2 regions of the Streptomyces sp. MMBL 11-1 genome follow, and region 1 is predicted to be linked to the other one. Evidence: riboswitches for the same ligand, from Rfam matches in the RefSeq annotation. Region 1 holds a riboswitch; the other holds the start of a gene.
What was found. Region 1 has a riboswitch for glycine ahead of gcvT (glycine cleavage system aminomethyltransferase GcvT). Riboswitches for the same ligand answer to the same signal wherever they lie in the genome.

Region 1 (6,647 bases):
GCCGACCGGGTCGCAGGTCAGGCCCAGGTTGTGCTCCATGCCGATCTCGGCGGCGTTCTCCACCTGCTCGGGGGAGCCGCCGAGGACCTCGGCCAGGGCTCCGGCCGCCATCGAGCAGGCGGAGCCGACCTCGCCCTGGCAGCCGACCTCGGCGCCGGAGATCGAGGCGTTCTCCTTGAACAGGAGGCCGATCGCACCGGCCGCGAGGAGGAAGCGCACGACGCTGTCCTCCTTCTCGGTCTCGGTGCAGCCGCCGGCCGCGAAGTTCATGTAGTAGTGCAGAACGGCGGGGATGATGCCCGCCGCGCCGTTGGTGGGGGCGGTGACGACACGACCGCCCGCCGCGTTCTCCTCGTTCACCGCCATCGCGTACAGGGTGATCCACTCCATCGCGTGGGCCTGCGGGTCGCCCTCGGCGCGCAGCTGGCGGGCCGAGTTCGCGGCGCGGCGGCGGACCTTGAGGCCGCCGGGGAGGATGCCCTCGCGCGACATGCCGCGCGAGACGCAGGCCTGCATGACGCGCCAGATGTCCAGCAGCCCGGAACGGATCTCCGCCTCGGTGCGCCAGGCGAGCTCGTTCTCCAGCATCATCGAGGAGATCGAGAGACCCGTCTCCCGCGAGAGCCGCAACAGTTCGTCGCCGGTACGGAACGGGTGCTTGAGGGCCGTGTCGTCCGGGACGATCGGGTTCTCCCCGGCCACGGCGTCCTCGTCGACGACGAAGCCGCCGCCGACCGAGTAGTACGTCTTCTCCAGGACCGGGGCGCCCTCGGCGTCGTACGCGAAGATCGTCATGCCGTTGGCGTGGTACGGGAGCGCCTTGCGGCGGTGCAGGACCAGGTCCTCGTCGAAGTCGAACGGGATCTCGTGCATGCCCAGCAGGTTGATCCTGCCGCTGCCGCGGATCTCCTCGACCCGGCCGTCGGCGGACTCCACGTCCACGGTCTGGGGCGACTCGCCCTCCAGGCCGAGCAGGACCGCCTTGGGCGTGCCGTGCCCGTGGCCGGTCGCGCCGAGGGAGCCGTACAGCTCCGCCCGTATCGAGGCGGTGTGCGCGAGCAGACCCTCGTTCTTCAGTCGGCGCGCGAACATCCGGGCGGCGCGCATCGGGCCCACCGTGTGGGAGCTGGACGGGCCGATGCCGACCGAGAAGAGGTCGAAGACCGAGATGGCCACGGGAGAACTCCTTGGGGTTGGAAGACGCCGTTGTCTGCCTGGGTGGTGCGAGAACGGGCCGGGTGGTGCGGAACGGGCCGGGGTGGGGCCCGAGGGGGCAAGCGGGACGAAAACGGAAGGGGGACACGGACCGGGGCACCACGCTCACTCTGTTCAGTGTGCGCGGTGCCCCGCCGGAACACGCAGAACCGCAGGCCAGGTACTACTTCAGGCCGGGGTACAGCGGGAACTTCTCGGCCAGCGCCGCCACGCGGGCCTTGAGGTCGTCCGCGTCGTAGGACGGCTTGAGGGCGGCGGCGATGATCTCCGCGACCTCGGTGAAGTCCTCGGTGCCGAAGCCGCGGGTGGCCAGCGCCGGGGTGCCGATCCGCAGGCCCGAGGTGACCATCGGGGGACGCGGGTCGTTCGGGATGGCGTTCCGGTTGACCGTGATGCCCAGCTCGTGGAGCCGGTCCTCGGCCTGCTGGCCGTCCAGCTCCGAGTTGCGCAGGTCGACCAGGACCAGGTGCACGTCGGTGCCGCCGGAGAGGACGGAGACGCCCACCTCGGTGACGTCCGGCTGGACCAGGCGCTCGGCCAGGATCCGCGCGCCGTCCAGGGTGCGCTGCTGGCGCTCCTTGAACTCCTCGCCCGCCGCGATCTTGAACGAGACCGCCTTGGCCGCGATCACGTGCTCCAGCGGGCCGCCCTGCTGACCCGGGAAGACCGCGGAGTTGATCTTCTTGGCGAGCTCCTGGGTGGAGAGGATCACGCCACCGCGCGGACCGCCGAGGGTCTTGTGCGTGGTGGTGGTGACGACGTGGGCGTGCGGCACCGGGTTGGGGTGCAGACCGGCCGCGACCAGGCCCGCGAAGTGCGCCATGTCGACCATCAGGTACGCGCCGACCTCGTCCGCGATGCGGCGGAAGGCGGCGAAGTCCAGCTGGCGCGGGTAGGCGGACCAGCCGGCCACGATCAGCTTCGGCTGGGACTCCTTGGCGAGGCGCTCGACCTCCTCCATGTCCACGACGCCGCTCTCGTCGACGTGGTACGGGACCACGTTGTAGAGCTTGCCGGAGAAGTTGATCTTCATGCCGTGGGTCAGGTGACCGCCGTGGGCCAGGTTCAGGCCCATGATCGTGTCGCCCGGCTTCAGCAGCGCGAACATCGCGGCGGCGTTCGCCTGGGCGCCGGAGTGCGGCTGCACGTTCGCGGCCTCGGCGCCGAACAGGGCCTTGATCCGGTCGATCGCGATCTGCTCGACGACGTCGACGTGCTCACAGCCGCCGTAGTAGCGGCGGCCCGGGTAGCCCTCGGCGTACTTGTTGGTGAGGACGGAGCCCTGTGCCTCCATGACGGCGACCGGAGCGAAGTTCTCCGAGGCGATCATTTCGAGGGTGGACTGCTGACGGTGGAGCTCGGCGTCGACGGCGGCGGCGACGTCCGGGTCCAGCTCGTGGAGGGAGGAGTTCAGAAGCGACATCAGGGGGTCCCTTAAGGTCTCAGTTGCCGGAGAACGCGGTGTACTCGTCGGCGGAGAGCAGGTCGGCCGGCTCCTCCGCGACGCGCACCTTGAACAGCCAGCCGCCCTCGAAGGGAGCGGAGTTCACCAGCGAGGGGTCGTTCACGACGTCCTGGTTGGCCGCCGTCACCTCACCGGTCACCGGCGAGTACAGGTCGCTGACGGACTTGGTCGACTCCAGTTCGCCGCAGGTCTCGCCCGCGGTCACCGTGTCACCGACCTCCGGGAGCTGGGCGTAGACGACGTCACCGAGCGCGTTGGCCGCGTACTCCGTGATGCCGATGGTGGCCACGCCGTCCTCGAGGGCCGACAGCCACTCGTGCTCCTTGCTGTACCGCAGCTGCTGGGGGTTGCTCATGACCTGAATTCTCCTGTACGCGGGGGAGTGCTGATGAACGGTGGTCTTACGGTGTGAGATGGAGGTACGTCACTTCCGTGACGTCTGCGCGCGGCCGGAAGGGCCCGGGGAGTCCCGGTCCTTCCGGAACATCACTTCTGGCGCTTGTAGAACGGCAGCGCGACGACCTCGTACGGCTCGTGCGTGCCGCGGATGTCGACGCCCACGCCCTCGGTGCCCGGGGCGGCGAAGGCCGCGTCCACGTAGGCCATGGCGATCGGCTTGCCCAGGGTCGGGGAGGGGGCGCCGGAGGTGACCTCGCCGATCACCTTGCCGTCGGCGACGACGGGGAAGCCCGCGCGCGGGACCCGGCGGCCCTCGGCGATCAGGCCCACCAGCTTGCGCGGCGGGGCGGTCTCGGCGCGCTCGGCGGCGGCCGTCAGAGCCTCGCGCCCGACGAAGTCGCCCTCCTTCTCGAACTTCACGACCCGGCCCAGGCCCGCGTCGAACGGGGTGAGCGCGGTCGTCAGCTCGTGTCCGTACAGCGGCATGCCCGCCTCCAGGCGCAGCGTGTCCCGGCAGGAGAGCCCGCAGGGGATCAGGCCGTGCGGGGAGCCGGCCTCGGTCAGCGCCCGCCACAGCCGCTCGGCGTGCTCGGGCGCGACGAACAGCTCGAAGCCGTCCTCACCGGTGTAGCCGGTGCGGGCGATGAGCGCCGGGACCCCGGCGACCGTGCCCGGCAGGCCCGCGTAGTACTTCAGCCCGTCCAGGTCGGCGTCGGTGACGGCCTTCATGATGGCGGGCGACTCGGGGCCCTGGACCGCGAGCAGCGCGTACGCGTCCCGGTCGTCGCGCACCTCGGCGTCGAAGCCCCCGACGCGGGCGGTCAGCGCGTCCAGCACGATCTGCGCGTTGCCCGCGTTGGCGACGACCATGTACTCGGGGGCCTCCGTCTCGCCCAGGCGGTAGACGATCAGGTCGTCCACGATCCCGCCGTCCTCCTGGACGATCATCGTGTAGCGGGCCCGGCCGTTGCCGACGGTGGCGATGTTGCCGACCAGCGCGTAGCTCAGGAAGGCGGCGGCCTCGGGCCCGGTGACGGTGATCTCGCCCATGTGCGACAGGTCGAAGAGACCGGCGTGGGTGCGTACGGCGTTGTGCTCGTCGCGCTCGCTGGCGTACCGCAGGGGCATGTCCCAGCCGGCGAAGTCGGTCATGGTGGCGCCGAGCGAGCGGTGCAGCGTGTCGAGGGCGGTGAGACGGGGGGCAGTGCTCATGGATACGGCTCCAGGGCATGACGACGTCAGGACGAATCCCCCCCATCTGTCATCGGAACCTGAGAGGTTCGCCGATAGCCCCCGACGGGGTATGCCCCTGGAGGGCACCCCGGATCAGGGGGCTCGGCTTGCACCTTGGGTGGAGCCGCGGAACGGCTCGCTTTTCAGATCTGCCTCATCCACGCGGTACGGGGCCTGAGAGATTCAAGGGAGGATCTTGCTCCTTCGGCGCCCGGCTCACACTGTGGCCGGAACTCTCCCGCGCGGATTCGAACGGCCGGTATGCAGTTGGCGGGGTCATCATCGCATGCATGGGGGGAGAGTGGGGGGTCAGGCCCCCCTGCAGGTGAAGACGGCCGCAACAGGCCCGGAGCCGGTTGTGCCGCATTGCCTTTTCTTTACACTTCAGGGGCAGGCGTGGGGGACACGACGGCAGGGGGATGGGCGATGACGTTGCAGCGGTCGGCACCGACCGCGGGGGTCGCGCGCGGCGCGATGCCCGCACAGCCCGCGGCTCCCGTACGGGAGCTGCTGACGGAGGGCGCGCCGGTGGTACGTGACCTGCGCGGGCGCACCGACTGTGGGCCGTACGGCCTCGATTTCACCGCCGGTGACGTCGTCGTGGTCTCCGGACTGCCCGGCAGCGGGAAGTCGACGCTCATCCGGCGGACCGTGCGGGGCCGCGCCATCGACTCCCAGAACACCCGCGACAGCTGGGCCGCCGCCCTGCCCCGCTTACTTCCCTACGCCCTCTACCGCCCCCTGGTCCGCGCCGCGCACTACCTCGGCCTCTGGAGCGCCCTGCGCTCCGGTGAATCCGTCGTGGTGCACGACTGCGGCACCCAGACCTGGGTACGCCGCTGGCTCGCCCGGCACGCCGTGAGCCGGGGCCGCACCCTCCATCTGATCCTGCTCGACGTGACGCCCGAGGTGGCCCGGCAGGGGCAGCGCGAGCGTGGGCGCGGGGTCTCCGGCTACGCCTTCGCCCGCCACCGGCACGCGGTCGCCCGGCTGCTCCGCGACACCGAACAGGGCCTGCTGCCCGCCGGCTGCACCTCCGCGGTGCTGCTGGACCGCGGGGCCGCGGGGGCGCTCGGCCGTATCTCCTTCACCGCCGCCGAGGCTTCCACCGTCCAGTGACGGTTAAGGTGCTGGCCGGAGCAGAGGGCCGCCGAGGCGCGGCCGAGGCGGTGGAGAGAGGGCACAGAGGCAGTGGACATTCCGGCACCCGCACCGGCGCACCCCCAGCAGGGGTGGCCCGCCAACGAGCTCGAAGAGGTACTGACGGCCTCGCTCGGCGTCCCCGACGCGGGCGGCCGCCTCGTCGAGGTGCTCGGCCGCAGCTCCGTCTGGGTGCCGCTGCCGAACGGCGGCAGCCCCGCGAGCGCCGACCTCGACCTGCCGATGATGGAGATCGACGGCGCGGCCTTCGTCCCCGTCTTCAGCTCCGAGGCCCAGTTCCTCAACTGCGTCGGGGGCCACATGTCCTTCACCGTCGCGCCCGCCCGCGACTTCGCCCGGGGCCTGCCCCCGCAGGTCGGCATCGCCGTGAACCCGGGCGGCGCGGTCGGCGTACCACTTCCGCCGCCCGCCGTCGCCGAGCTCTGCCGGGCCGGCCGCACCGCGCTGGACGGGCCCGCCACCGGCGGCCGGGTCCGGCTGTTCGAGCCGGACTGGCAGCACGACCCGGTGGACTTCCTCACCGCCGTGTCCGAGGAGTTCGAGGCCGCCGGAGTGGTGAGCACCGCCCGCCGGGCCCTGGCCAGCATCGAGGGCGGCGACCCGGTCCTCTTCGTCGGCGTCGAGTTCGCCACCCGGGACGGCGCGGGACAGAGCGCGCCCATGGACGCCATCGGCCGCGCGCTCGGCCGGGTCGAGGTGCCCTGGCCGGTCAATCTGGTCCTGCTCGACGTGGCGGAGGACCTCGTCGGCGACTGGATGCGGGAGAAAGTGCGCCCGTTCTACCGGCGCGAGGGCCACTGACGGCAGCGGAGGGCGGCCGGGTGACAGCGCCGCCGGACCGTGGCGTCAAGTCGGTGTCAGAAGTGGCGCATAAGCTGGTTTGATGGCGTGGTCGCTCCCGTGTGCCCGGGAGCGGTGGCGCGAACGCGACGGATCGACGAGGGGCGGAACCCAGAGTGAGTGCGTCAGGCACCGCGGCGGCCAGTGGGGCCTTCCCCGATCGAGCGGTGCCGGGTTCCCCGGGGACGGTCGAGCACCTGCTGCGCCAGGTGACCCCCGGGCGTTACGACGCCTACGAGGCGCTGCTCGCCGCGGTCGCCGAGGGCCGGATCTGGATGCTGCTCTGGCACGGCACGGCCGGCTCACCGGACGCCCAGTACGGGAACATGGAGAT
Region 2 (6,647 bases), 5.0 Mb from region 1:
AAGACGGCCTCCTCGCGGCTGTAGCCGTGCTCCCAGTCGCCGCCGAGCGCGGCCGCGGTGTGCGGGGCGTTGGACAGCGGGTTGTCGTCCTCGCTCCACTCCCCCGTCGCGACCTTCTCGATCTCGGCCCGGATCGCGATCATGGTGTCGCAGAACCGGTCGAGCTCCGCGAGGTCCTCGCTCTCCGTCGGCTCGATCATCAGCGTGCCGGCCACCGGGAACGACATGGTCGGCGAGTGGAAGCCGTAGTCGATCAGCCGCTTGGCCACATCGTCGATGGAGACGCCGGTCGCCTTGGAGATCGGGCGCAGGTCCACGATGCACTCGTGCGCGACCAGACCGGCCGGGCCGTTGTAGAGGATCGGGAAGTGCGGCTCCAGGCGCTTGGCGATGTAGTTCGCGGCCAGCACGGCGACCTGCGTGGCCCGCTTGAGGCCCTCGCCGCCCATCAGACGGACGTACGCCCACGAGATCGGCAGAATGCCCGCCGAGCCCCACGGGGCGGCCGAGATCGGGCCCACCCCGGTCTCCGGGCCCGCGGCGGGCTGGAGGGGGTGGTTGGGGAGGTACGGGGCGAGGTGCGCGCGGACGCCGACCGGGCCGACGCCGGGGCCACCGCCGCCGTGCGGGATGCAGAAGGTCTTGTGCAGGTTCAGGTGCGAGACGTCGCCGCCGAACTTGCCGGGCTTGGCGAGCCCGACGAGCGCGTTGAGGTTGGCGCCGTCGACGTAGACCTGGCCGCCGGCGTCGTGCACCTCGCCGCAGATGTCGGCGACGTGCTCCTCGAACACCCCGTGCGTGGACGGGTAGGTGATCATGAGCACGGCCAGCTCGTCACGGTACTGCTCGATCTTGGCGCGCAGGTCCGCGATGTCGACCTCGCCGTCGTCGGCGGTCTTCACCACGACGACCTTCATGCCCGCCATGACGGCGCTGGCGGCGTTGGTGCCGTGCGCGGAGGACGGGATGAGGCAGACGGTGCGCTGGTCGTCGCCGTTGGCCCGGTGGTACGCGCGGACGGCCAGCAGGCCCGCGAACTCGCCCTGGGAGCCCGCGTTGGGCTGGATGGACACCGCGTCGTAGCCGGTGACCTCGGCGAGCCGCTCCTCCAGCTCACGGATGAGGGTGAGGAAGCCCTGCGCCTGCTCGGCCGGGGCGAAGGGGTGCAGCGCGCCGAACTCGGGCCAGGTGATCGACTCCATCTCGGCGGTCGCGTTCAGCTTCATGGTGCAGGAGCCGAGCGGGATCATGCCGCGGTCCAGCGCGTAGTCGCGGTCGGCGAGCTTGCGCAGGTAGCGCAGCATCGCGGTCTCGGAACGGTGCTGGTGGAAGACCGGGTGCGTCAGGATCTCGTCGGAGCGCAGGAGCCCCTCGGGCAGCGCGTCGGCGACCGTCGCGTCCAGCGCCTCGATGTCGCCATCGGCGCCGAAGGCGGCCCAGACGGCGGAGATCTGCGCACGGGTGGTGGTCTCGTCGCAGGCGATGGAGACCTGGTCGGCGTCGACGAGGCGGAGGTTGACCCCGCGCTCCCTGGCGTCCGCGACGACGTCCGCGGCCTTTCCGGGGACCCGTACGGTCAGGGTGTCGAAGAACGCGCCGTGCACGACGTCGGCCCCGGCGTTCCGCAGGCCGTCGGCCAGGATCGCGGCGAAGCGGTGGGTGCGCCGGGCGATCGTCCGCAGCCCGTCGGGGCCGTGGTAGACCGCGTACATGCCGGCCATGACGGCGAGCAGGACCTGCGCGGTGCAGATGTTGCTGGTGGCCTTCTCGCGGCGGATGTGCTGCTCGCGGGTCTGGAGGGCCAGCCGGTAGGCCTTGTTGCCGTCCGCGTCGACGGAGACGCCGACGAGGCGGCCGGGCAGGGAGCGGGCGAACTTCTCGCGGACCGCCATGAAGCCGGCGTGCGGACCACCGAAGCCCATCGGGACGCCGAAGCGCTGGGTGGTGCCGACCGCGATGTCCGCGCCGAGGGCGCCGGGCGAGGTGAGCAGGGTGAGGGCCAGCAGGTCGGCGGCGACGGTGACGATCGCGCCGAGGCCGTGGGCCTGCTCGATGACGGGCTCGATGACGCGCACGGCACCGGAGGCGCCCGGGTACTGGAGCAGCACACCGAAGACGCCGCGCTCGGCGATCTCGGCGGGGATGCCGTCGCTCAGGTCGGCGACGACGACCTCGACACCGGCGGGCTCGGCGCGGGTCTCGATCACCGCGACGGTCTGCGGCAGCGTGTCGGCGTCGACCAGGAAGACACCCTTCTTGACCTTGCCGACACGCCGGGACAGGGCCATCGCCTCGGCGGCCGCGGTGCCCTCGTCGAGTAGCGAGGCGCCGGAGGTGGGCAGCCCGGTCAGCTCGGCGACCATCGTCTGGAAGTTCAGGAGCGCTTCGAGCCGGCCCTGGGAGATCTCCGGCTGGTACGGCGTGTAGGCCGTGTACCAAGCGGGGTTCTCCATGACGTTGCGCAGGATGACGGGCGGCGTGAAGGTGCCGTAGTAGCCGAGGCCGATCATCGGGGCCAGCACCTCGTTGCGGTCGGCCAGCGACCGCAGCTCGGCCAGGACCTCCGCCTCGGTGCGCGCCGAGGGAAGGTTCAGGGCTTCCGCGCTCTTGATCACGTCGGGCACCGCGGCGGCGGTGAGCTCGTCGAGGGAGCCGTAGCCGACCTGGGCGAGCATCTTCGCCTGGGCTCCGGCGTCGGGCCCTATGTGGCGCTGCTCGAACGGAATGCCCTGTTCCAGCTGGGAGAGCGGAGTGCGACGGGGGGTCATGGTGGAGGCCTCCTGGTCTGTCACGACCTGCGAGGGGCACCACGGCGTGGGTGCCCGGACGGCCTCCCCCTCTGTCATCTCAACCTGAGAGCTTCACCGGTCCGCCCGGGGGCGTGCCGACTTTCACCGTCGGTGAGGGTCGAGTCCGCCGGGGCTGCGCCCGCACGGAATCGCCCTGCTTTCCAGAGTGACCTCGTCCGTGCGGTACGGGGGCCTGAGAGATTCCGGGGAGGAGTTGCTCCTTCGGCGCCTCCGGATTCTTCACCGGAGGACTCTCCCGCACGGGGTCAGCAGCCACTGCCAGCCTACCAGCGGCCATTGCGCCGGAGTCCTCGAGTGGCCGACGCCACGGATCTGCACTTGGGTGGTGCTGGTGGAGCGACAGCGTCCACCCCGAGCAGTCGCGACCAGTGGGAGGCACCGTGCAGACCGATATCGATCCTCGCCGCCTGATCGGCCGCAAGGCATTCGACCGCAAGGGCGCCAAGATCGGAACGGTGGATGAGGTCTATCTCGACGACGCGACGGGCGTGCCGGAGTGGGCGGCCGTCCGCACCGGCCTGTTCAGCAGGGACGCCTTCGTCCCCCTGGAGCCCAGCGAATTCGTCGAGGACGCGCTGCGGGTCCCCTTCGACCGCGCGCTGATCAAGGGCGCGCCGGACTTCGGCGTCGGCCGCCACCTCTCTCCCGAGCAGGAACTGCAGCTCTACCGTCATTACGGTCTGGACTCCCCGCCCCCGGAGGGGCCGGCGCCCGACCGGGACTTCGGCAGGCTCGCGGGCCAGGAGGAGTAGTCCGCCGCGTCACGGACGAGCGGCAGCGGGTCGGCGGGCCGCAGCAGCGGATCATCGACGCGGAACGTCAGCACCCGGCCGGGCGCGCTCCACGGTTCCTCGAACCGGACGGTGACCCGGCCCACGCCACTCCCCTGCACCCAGCCGTGCCCGTGCTCCTCGTGGTGCACGTCGTGCCCGGCGGGCCAGCGCCGCGCGGCGAGCAGCTCCGCGCCGTCCGGCTCGGGCTCCGCCGGCACGTTCCCCTCGCCGCCCTCCGGGGACGGCGCCCGGTGCTCCTCCCGGGCCCGCTGAGCGAGCTCCCGGGCGTCGGCGGCCTGGGCGAACAGGTCCTCCTGGGTGTAGTCGGCCAGCCCCGTCACACCGACCCCCAGCAGGCGCACGCCCCCTGTGGTGTCGACGGACTCCAGGAGCCGCCCCGCCGCCTCACGGACCACCGTGGGGTCGTCCGTGGGGCCTCTGAGCGTCTCGGAGCGGGTCAGCGTGGAGAAGTCGTAGCGGCGCACCTTCAGCACCACCGTGCGCCCCGACCGGTCGGCGGCGCGCAGCCGCTCCACGCACCGGACGGCCAGCCGCTCCACCTCGGCCCGCACCCGCACCCGGTCGTGCAGGTCCACGTCGAAGGTGTCCTCCACCGATACGGACTTGGCGTCCCGCTCGGCGACCACCGGCCGGTCGTCGAGCCCGAGCGCCATCCGGTAGAGCCCGTGGCCGTGGGCCTTTCCGACCAGCCGTACGAGCTCCGCCTCGCCCGCCTCGGCCAGGTCGTGGACGGTGGTCATCCCGGCGCGTCTGAGGTGGTCGCCGGTGGCCGGGCCGACCCCCGGCAGGATGCGCACGGACATGGGAGCGAGCAGCTCACGCTCGGTACCCGGTTCGATGAGCAGCAGCCCGTCGGGCTTGGCCTGCTCGGAGGCGATCTTGGCGAGCATCTTGGAGGCGGCCAGTCCGACGGACCCGCTGAGGCCCGTCACCGCGCGGATGGCCGTCCGCAGCCCTTCTCCCGTCGCACGGGCCGACGCCGGGTCGTCCGCCGTCCCGCCCGCCTCCAGGTCCACGAAGGCCTCGTCCAGGCTGAGCGGCTCCACCAGGGGCGACAGCCGCCCCAGGAGCTCCATCACCTGGTCGCTCACCGTCCGGTACAGGGAGAAGCGGGGCACCAGGTAGGCGGCGTTCGGCGCGAGCCGCCGGGCCTGCGCGGTGGGCATCGCCGAGTGCACACCCAGGCGCCGGGCCTCGTACGAGGCGGTGGCGACCACTCCGCGGGGTCCGAGGCCGCCCACCACGACCGCCTTGCCGCGCAGGCTCGGTTTGGCCGCCTGCTCCGCCGACGCGTAGAAGGCGTCCATGTCCAGGTGCAGGATGGTGGGCGCGGGTCTCACACCGTCGATGCTGCCCTACGGCACTGACAACGGGACGGTCCGGCGCCCCCGTGGGGTACCGGACCGTCCCGTTGTCATCCTGTGCCTGTGCGTGCCGCTCGTGCACGGCCGGGTGCTCAGACGGCGCGGTTGCGGCGCCGTGCCAGCTCGTCGGCGGGGTTGTGACCGACGAGTGTCTCGCCCGTGTCGACCCGCTCGCCGTGCAGCTGCGACAGCGCTGCCTCCACGTCCCGCCAGACGACGCCGACGGCGATCCCGAAGACTCCCTGCCCGCCCTGGAGCAGGCTGACGACCTCGTCGGGCGAGGAGCACTCGTAGACCGTTGCCCCGTCGCTCATCAACGTCATGCGCTCGAGATCCTGGAAACCGCGGGCCCGCAGGTGCTGGACCGTGGTGCGGATGTTCTGCAACGCGACCCCGGTGTCCAGGAACCGCTTGACGATCTTGAGGAGAACCACGTCCCGGAAACTGTAGAGGCGCTGGGTCCCCGACCCGTAGGCCGGGCGCACACTGGGCTCGACCAGTCCCGTGCGGGCCCAGTAGTCCAACTGGCGGTAGGTGATCCCCGCCGCCGCGCACGCCGTCGGTCCGCGATAGCCGATGTCGTCGGCATCGCTCGCCGCTGCCACGCCGCCCGCTGCCACCGCTGCCGGTTGAACCGGCTGCCTGATGGCGTGGTCGGCTCCACTGCCGTGCTGCGGATACGGCCCACCCGCCGCCGTACCGTCGCCGCTGCTTCTCACGCCGACCTCCGTCCTTGACCTGCCCACTCGAAGGTAGGCAGTCACTCGGGGTGCGTCAACGATCGCCACACTCGGCACGCCGAGTGATAATCACCCTGAGGGTGGTTTCCCGTGTCTCTTTCCCGGGAAAGGCTTGTCGGATGCGCTGACAGCACCCCTGCGGGACGGTCACTGACTGTTCGTACCGAAGTCCTCCGGAGAGATCTGGTCGAGGAATTCGCGGAACTTCTCCACCTCGTCCTCCTGCTCGTCGGGGATCGCGATGCCCGCATCGTCCAGCACGCCGTCACTGCCGTAGATCGGCGTGCCGGTTCGCAGGGCGAGCGCTATGGCGTCGGAGGGCCGGGCGCTCACCTCCACTCCGCTGGCGAAGACGAGTTCCGCGTAGAAGACCCCTTCGCGGAGGTCCGTGATGCGGACCTCCGTGAGCTCCTGGCCCACGGCCTCGAGCACATCCTTGAACAGGTCATGGGTCAGCGGCCTGGCGGGAGCCATGCCCTGCTGGGCGAAGGCAATCGCGGTCGCCTCTCCAGGACCGATCCAAATGGGGAGGTACCGGTCGCCTCCCACTTCACGCAGGAGAACGATCGGTTGGTTGGAGGGCATTTCCACCCGGACACCGACAACGTCGAGCTCGTTCACACAGCAACCCTAGGACGTGCTCGCCATGTTTGGGTAGTCGGGATCCGCCGGGGTCAGTGCAGACGGCTGCGCAGAGCGCTCTGCACGAGGGCCGCGTGGAGCCGCACGGACAGCTCGGCGAGCTCGTTCGCGGTGGCCTCGGCGTGGGCCCTGGTCTGCGGATTACGGTGCCGGCGCAAGGGCGCGACCAGCTGCTCCACCAGCCCCGCCTCCCGGTCGGCGGAGGCCCGCATGGCCCGAAGATGACGCGGTTCCAGGCCGAAACGCCCCAGGTCCGCCACCAGCTTGGCGACCGTCACCATCTCGGCGTCGTAGCCG

Region 2: it holds a riboswitch for glycine, as region 1 does, so the genes downstream of both, gcvP (aminomethyl-transferring glycine dehydrogenase) here and gcvT (glycine cleavage system aminomethyltransferase GcvT) in region 1, are expected to answer to the same signal.

The regions. Positions count from the first base shown of each region.
Region 1 covers NZ_CP117709.1:5,865,886-5,872,532, forward strand. The annotation lists gene PSQ21_RS26255 (L-serine ammonia-lyase) at 1-1,176, opposite strand, end outside; gene glyA (serine hydroxymethyltransferase) at 1,379-2,638, opposite strand; gene gcvH (glycine cleavage system protein GcvH) at 2,658-3,035, opposite strand; gene gcvT (glycine cleavage system aminomethyltransferase GcvT) at 3,167-4,291, opposite strand; glycine riboswitch at 4,466-4,563, opposite strand; gene PSQ21_RS26275 (AAA family ATPase) at 4,739-5,431, shown strand; gene PSQ21_RS26280 (enhanced serine sensitivity protein SseB) at 5,504-6,274, shown strand; gene PSQ21_RS26285 (enhanced serine sensitivity protein SseB C-terminal domain-containing protein) at 6,430-6,647, shown strand, end outside.
Region 2 covers NZ_CP117709.1:847,030-853,676, forward strand. The annotation lists gene gcvP (aminomethyl-transferring glycine dehydrogenase) at 1-2,768, opposite strand, end outside; glycine riboswitch at 2,961-3,058, opposite strand; gene PSQ21_RS03480 (PRC-barrel domain-containing protein) at 3,191-3,562, shown strand; gene PSQ21_RS03485 (DNA polymerase IV) at 3,484-4,944, opposite strand; gene PSQ21_RS03490 (MerR family transcriptional regulator) at 5,061-5,687, opposite strand; gene PSQ21_RS03495 (bifunctional nuclease family protein) at 5,856-6,329, opposite strand; gene ftsR (transcriptional regulator FtsR) at 6,383-6,647, opposite strand, start outside.